Regions from separate parts of the Plantibacter sp. MDV22-iso1 genome, predicted to be linked through region 2. Evidence: predicted binding sites of a transcription regulator. Region 2 holds the regulator's gene; the other holds the start of a gene.
What was found. Region 2 encodes LexA, which represses DNA repair genes until DNA is damaged. Its sites were predicted from a motif close to TCGAACANNTGTTCGA; they were not measured.

Region 1 (3,404 bases), on a different contig from region 2:
GAACCACCCCGACTGGCGGCACCTGTCGAGACTCGACGACCTGCCCGGGGCGGCCGCCCGATGAGCGCCACGACGATCGACCCGTACGCCTCGGGCACGGCACCGGCCGGTCGATTCCTGTACCGGTTGAACCCGCTCGCGAAGCTCGGCGCTCCGCTCCCGGTGATGATCCTGTTGGCGTTCACGAGGGACCCGGTCACGCCGGCGCTGTTCATCGCCCTCGCGGTCGTCGTCATCCTCGTCGGAGCCAGCCTGACGCGGACGGTCGCCCTCCTGCTCTTCGTGGCGCTGCCGCTCATCGTCGCGATCATGTCGTTCAGCTTCGGCCTGTGGACCGACCCGAGCCGCGTCGACCAGTCCGTCCTGCTGTTCCAGGTCGGCGACTACCGGTTCTTCCTCGGGGCGCTGCTCGTCGGCCTCGCGACGGCCCTGCGGCTCGCGGCCCTCCTCGTCCTCGCCTGCATCGGCGGCCTCACCTCGACCGGCCCGGAGTTCGTCCGCGCGATGATCCAGCAGCTGCACGTGCCCTACCGGATCGGGTACACGGCGCTCGCTGCCTACCGGTTCGTGCCGCGGTTCGGGCACGAGCTGGAGGTTATCCGTTCCGCCCACCGAGTCCGCGGTATGGCCGAGGGTCGCGGACCGATCGCCGCCGTCCGCCGCGCCGCCGGCACCGTCGTGCCGCTGCTGGCCGGTGCCATCCGTCACGCGGAGCGGGTCGCGCTCGCCATGGACTCCCGCGCCTTCGGTGCTCATCCGCAGCGCACGGAGCGGACCCGCACCCCCTTCCGCACCCGCGACTGGTGCTTCATGGTCGCCTTCTGGCTCGTGAGCGCCGTGCTTGTGTGGTGGAGCCTCGCCGCCGGAGCCCATCGGACCGCTTGATGACGTCGCGCGACGGTGTGTGGCCCCAACGCTGGGACCACACACCGAGAACCTACTTGGCTGAGTCTCCCGGCTTGGAAGGCAGACTGGCCGCGATGATCATGACGGCCATACTGAACGCGATCGCTAATTGACCGGATTGCAGGCCGAGGGGGTCGAGCAGGCCACCCACCACGACGTACGCAGCAAACAGCGCAGACACGAATGCGAGGAAGAAGCGCAGCTGACCGTTGGTCAAGAGGCCAATCCATAGAAGGTCGCTTCGAACGACGCCATGAAGACCGGCCCCATAATCACGCCGAGGGCGGCAACCGCCGTGGCCCTCGTCTGCCACTTCACTTCCTGGTACTGCGTGAGGGATACGCCGGCGTAGTACACCCGTGCACCGGCGGTTCGACCTGCTTGATCGGCGGCCATTCCGGTCGCTAGGACGGCGCCCACGATCGCCAGTACGAGGGGCGCACCATCGGTTTCGATCGTGTCCGTGGAGAGATCGCTCGGCTCGGCTGCAGCGGCGGTCGAAACCGGACCTCCAGACGAAGACTCGCGTTCAGAGGCCGACGCTGGCCCCGTTTGCGCGAGAACGACGGACGCTGCTGTCAGCCCGACCAAGATGATCTTGACAGCAGCTCGAGAGCGCACGGGTCGAGGGTCGGCCTCGGACTGGATAGATAGATGAACAGCCATTGTTCACACCTTTCTCTATGTGTCTGGAACACTAAAACTTCAAACTCTGACGGTCAATGACAGATGCCAAATGGCCGCCTCAATCGAATGTATGTTCTAATGGAGGCATGCGGTGGAGCGGACAGGAACTCGGGGTTGAGGCGACGTCGGCGCTGCCGGGCCTCGCGAAGCTGAACAACCTCGTGCGCAGCGTCCAGACGCCGGAGTTCGCCGGGATCACCTTCCACGAGGTGCTCGCGAAGTCCGCGCTCAACCGCGTGCCCGGTCAGTCCGTGATGCCCTTCGGGTGGACCATCAACCCCTATCGGGGCTGCTCCCATGCCTGCGTGTACTGCTTCGCCCGACCGACGCATTCGTATCTGGACCTCGACGCCGGGAAGGATTTCGACTCGCAGCTCATCGTCAAGGTGAACGTCGCCGAGGTCCTCGAGAAGGAGCTCGCGAAGGCGAGCTGGGGCAGGCACCCGGTGGCGCTCGGCACGAACACCGACCCGTATCAGCGCGCCGAGGGCAAGTACCGGCTCATGCCGGGGATCATCAACGCCCTCGCCGACTCGGGGACCCCGTTCTCGGTCCTGACGAAGGGCACCCTGCTCCGGCGAGACCTGCCCCTTCTGGCCGAGGTCGCTCAGCGCGTACCCGTCGACCTCGCCATGTCGATCGCCATCTACGACGACGAGCTCCAGCAATCGATCGAACCCGGAACCCCGACCGCGGCGGCCAGACTCGCGACCGTCCGCGCTGCTGCCGACCTCGGCTTCGACGTCGGGGTCTTCATGATGCCGATCCTCCCCTACCTGACCGACACCGTCGACCACCTCGACCTCGCCCTGTCGCGCATCCGCGAGGCCGGCGCGAGCACCGTCCTCTTCTCGACCCTGTACCTGAAAGCCGGCGTCAAACCCTGGTTCATGCAGTGGCTGTCGCGGGAGCACCCCGAGCTCGTCGACCGCTACACCTCGATGTACGCCGACGGCACCTACGCCCCGAAGGAGTACCGGAAGTGGCTCGCCGCGCGCATCCGCCCGATGATCCGCGAGCACGGGCTCGAGCGCGGCACCGAAGACCCCGCTACCGGAGGTGTCCGCTCGTCGGCGCTCGGCATGTTGCGCGACGGGTACGGCGAGCGGGCCGAGCTGCGCAAGCGCGCCCCGGAGTTCGTCACGACCGGCCTGCAGGTCCAGCCGACCCTCTTCTGACCCCGCTCGTTCGCCCATTCTCGGGCGAACGAGGACTCCCTCGCCCAAGAATGGGCGAACGAACCGGCGTCAGGCGTCGGGGATGAGGCGCTTGCTGAGGAGCGCGACCTCGTCGGTGCCGTACCCGAGCGCCTCGTAGAAGCCGATCACCCGGTCGTTGCCCGTCCTGACCATGAGGTTGACCTTCGGGCACCCGAGTTCGGTGAGCAGGCGTTCGGCCTCGGTCATGAGCTGCCGTCCGAGCCCGCCGCCCTGCTGGGCCGGCGACACCGCCAGGTAGTGCACCCAACCGCGGTGGCCGTCGTACCCCACCATCGCGGTGCCGACGAGGGCGCCGTCGGCATCCGCCGCGACGAGGAACAGCTCGGGCTGCGTCGTCGACTTGCGCTCGATGTCCTTCGCCGGGTCGTTCCACGGTCGGGTGAGCCCGACGGTGTGCCAGAGGGCGATGACGGCCTCGGTGTCGGACGGCGTGAAGGGACGGATCTGCATCAGCCCAGTCTTCCGCACACGCGGCGTCGATACAGTTGGTCACCCGAGCATCGACGAACGGACCCGTATGAGCATCGACCCTGGCCTGGAACCGACCGGCGAACCGATCCCGGCGCCTGACGGATCGACACCGGTCACCAT
Region 2 (3,404 bases):
CAGGTCCCAGCCGATGAACCAGCCGATGATCTCGCCGAGCGCCACATACCCGTAGGTGTAGGCGGACCCCGCTCTCGGGATCATTCCGGCGAACTCCGCGTACGACAACGCCGCGGCCGCGGAGGCGAGACCGGCGATCAGGAAGGAGAAGAGGACCGCCGGCCCGACAGCGGGCGAGGTCTCGCTCCCATGAGCGACGAGTCCGGCGAGGGAGAAGATCCCCACCCCGATGATGCCACCGACCCCGATGGCCGTGAGTTGCCAGAGACCGAGACTCTTGAACAGCTTCGAGCCGGAGGTCTCATCCTCGATCTCCGCGATCGGCTTCTTCCGGAGCAGCGAGCGGCTCCGATCGTCTGTACTCATGCTTGCCTCCGACGATGCTGCGGGCGTCGTTGCACCGCGTCATCGACGATAGCTGAGAACCAGCGCGGGGTGACCCGCCGATTGTCGGCCTACTCGGCCGCGTACCGCTGCGGGATCGCCAGGCGCTGCCCCGGCTCGACACCGGCGGTGCTGAGCTGGTTGAGGTTCATGATCTCGGCGATGACGTCGCGCGGGTCGGCGTCGGGTGCGATGGACTCGGCCAGCTGCCAGAGCGACTCGCCCGGGTCGACCGTGATGTACGTGAACGTGGCACCCGCCGCCGCCGTGTTGGCCGCGGCACCGCCTGCGGAGAGTCCGACGACCGCGACGCCGATGACCAGCGGGATGGCGGCGAGCGTGGTGAAGACGACGCGACCGCGCTTCGTCAGGCGGAGTCGGCGTGTGGACGGTGCGTCTGACGTCGGTACCTGCGCCGTCCGTGCGGGAAGCGCCCGGTGGGACCCGATCAGTGCTGCGCTCATGTCAACCCTCCAAGAGTGTGCTCATCATGTGATGAGGACTCGTACCCGACACTCGGCCAGGAGTGCCGGATACGAACCTGTGTTCCGAATATATCTTCGATTGTTCGAATACTCAACCCTGTCTTCGTACCTGCGACGCGCGGGATCGGCGACACGCTCGAACAGATGTTTGTCTGGACGAGCTGGTGCGGATACAGTTTCGAGTGTTGGAAGCAGTACACCACCACCCACCGACATCGGTCACCGACAGCCGATCAGGGCAGGAGCGAAGATGGCAGCGAACACGGCGGGCGACGGAGCCCGGGAGCGCCAGATCGGCGGCACCCGGCGACGGAAGAGCCTGAGCGACAAGCAGCTGGCGATCCTCGACGTCATCCAGCGTTCGGTCTCACAGCGCGGATATCCGCCGAGCATGCGCGAGATCGGCGACGCCGTCGGGCTCGCCTCCCTGTCGAGTGTCACGCACCAACTCGGACAGCTCGAACTCAGCGGATACCTCCGACGCGATCCCAACCGTCCCCGCGCCATCGAGGTGCTCATCGACCTGCCGAGCGCCGTCGAGGGCAGCGATCCCGACTCCGCTCCCCCGGTCGGCGACGCCGCCATGGTCCCGCTCGTCGGTCGCATCGCCGCCGGCATCCCGATCACGGCCGAGCAGCAGGTCGAGGAGATCTTCCCCCTGCCCCGCCAGCTGGTCGGCAAGGGCAGTCTGTTCATGCTGAAGGTCGTCGGCGACTCGATGGTCGACGCCGCGATCTGCGACGGCGACTGGGTCGTCATCCGCGAGCAGAAGACCGCCGAGAACGGCGAGATCGTCGCGGCGATGCTCGACGAGGAGGCTACCGTGAAGGTGTTCCGCCAGCGCGACGGTCACACCTGGCTGCTCCCCCGGAACTCGGCCTTCGAACCGATCCTCGGCGACCACGCCGAGGTCCTCGGCAAGGTCGTCGCCGTGCTCCGGACGGTCTGACCGACCGGACCACTCCGCGACACCGACCAGGGCCGGGACGATCCGTGGATCGTCCCGGCCCTCGTCCGTGCAGGCCCCTCGACGTCAGTCGGTCGCACCGACCCGTGCTCGGACCGCACGCGTGGCCTCGACGATGTTGGCGAGGGAGGCGACCGTCTCCTCGTACCCTCGCGTCTTGAGTCCGCAGTCCGGGTTCACCCAGACCTGTCGCTGCGGGATCCCCTCCAGCGCGATCTCGAGCAACGCGGTCACCTCCGCGACGCTCGGCACCCGAGGCGAGTGGATGTCGTAGACGCCCGGGCCGATGCCGTGGTCGAAACCACTCGCCCGGATGTCGGACACGACCTCCATCCGAGACCGTGCCGCCTCGATGCTCGTCACGTCGGCGTCCAGTCGTCGGATCGCGTCGATCACCACACCGAACTCGGAGTAGCAGAGGTGGGTGTGGATCTGCGTCTCGGCGCGCACGCCCGCGGTCGCCAGCCGGAAGGAGCCCACCGACCAGTCGAGGTACCTCCCCTGGTCGGCCCGCCGGAGCGGGAGCAGTTCGCGGAGTGCGGGTTCGTCGACCTGGATGATGCGGATGCCGGCCCGCTCCAGGTCGGCGATCTCGTCACGCAGGGCGAGGGCGACCTGGTTCGCCGTCTCGGCGAGCGGTTGGTCGTCGCGCACGAACGACCAGGCGAGGATCGTCACCGGGCCCGTGAGCATGCCCTTCACCGGCTTGGTGGTCAACGACTGTGTGTAGGCCGACCACTCGACCGTGATCGGCGCCGGCCGCGAGACGTCACCCCACAGGATCGATGGACGGGTGCATCGCGAACCGTAGGACTGCACCCACCCGTGCTCCGTCACGGCGAACCCGTCGAGGTGCTCGGCGAAGTACTGGACCATGTCGTTGCGCTCGGGCTCACCGTGGACGACGACGTCGATGCCGAGGTCCTCCTGCAGCGCCACGACGCGCCCGATCTCCGCGCACATCGTCTCGACGTAGGCCTCCTCGTCGAGCGTCCCGGCGACCCGCTGCGCGCGGGCGCGACGGATGTCGCCGGTCTGCGGGAAGGAACCGATCGTCGTCGTCGGGAGGAACGGCAGGCCGAGCGCCTGCTCCTGCGCCGCGGCGCGCTCCTGGTAGTCGCCTCGGGTGAAGTCGGCTGGTGCGAGCGCTGCCGTCCGTGCGCGGATGGCGGCATCGACGACGCCGGGCGCGGCCAGCCGATCGTCGAGCGCGGCCGACGCTGCGGTGAGCTCGGCCGCGACGGACGCACGCCCCCGGGTGAGGCCGCGTGCGAGGACCGCGATCTGATCCACCTTCTGGTCGGCGAAGGCGAGCCAGCTCCGGAGACGGGGGTCGAGCTTCGTTTCCACCGACACGTCGTGCGGGACGTGCAGGAGGGACGTCGAGGTGGACACCGCGAGCTGCGGGAAGCGCTCCGCCGCGCGCGCCAGGAGATCGGCCGCGGCCGCCAGGTCGCCACGCCACACGTTGTGGCCGTCGATCACCCCAGCGACGACGGTCTTCGACGCGAGTCCGGCCGACGACTCCGGCAGGCCGCCTCGGACGAGGTCGACACCGACAGCCTCGA

Region 1: a site for LexA is predicted at 1,656-1,671, ahead of AC4PMY_RS05230 (Rv2578c family radical SAM protein). Genes of this name have one in related genera too.

The regions. Positions count from the first base shown of each region.
Region 1 is NZ_JBZVDY010000001.1:1,090,520-1,093,923, forward strand. Features, by position in the region: gene AC4PMY_RS05210 (ABC transporter ATP-binding protein) at 1-64, shown strand, start outside; gene AC4PMY_RS05215 (energy-coupling factor transporter transmembrane component T) at 61-885, shown strand; gene AC4PMY_RS05220 (hypothetical protein) at 938-1,123, opposite strand; gene AC4PMY_RS05225 (hypothetical protein) at 1,120-1,527, opposite strand; gene AC4PMY_RS05230 (Rv2578c family radical SAM protein) at 1,680-2,771, shown strand; gene AC4PMY_RS05235 (GNAT family acetyltransferase) at 2,841-3,263, opposite strand; gene AC4PMY_RS05240 (carboxylesterase/lipase family protein) at 3,331-3,404, shown strand, end outside.
Region 2 is NZ_JBZVDY010000003.1:34,147-37,550, forward strand. Features, by position in the region: gene AC4PMY_RS15040 (amino acid permease) at 1-366, opposite strand, end outside; gene AC4PMY_RS15045 (LysM peptidoglycan-binding domain-containing protein) at 456-848, opposite strand; gene lexA (transcriptional repressor LexA) at 1,120-1,818, shown strand; gene metE (5-methyltetrahydropteroyltriglutamate--homocysteine S-methyltransferase) at 1,903-3,404, opposite strand, start outside.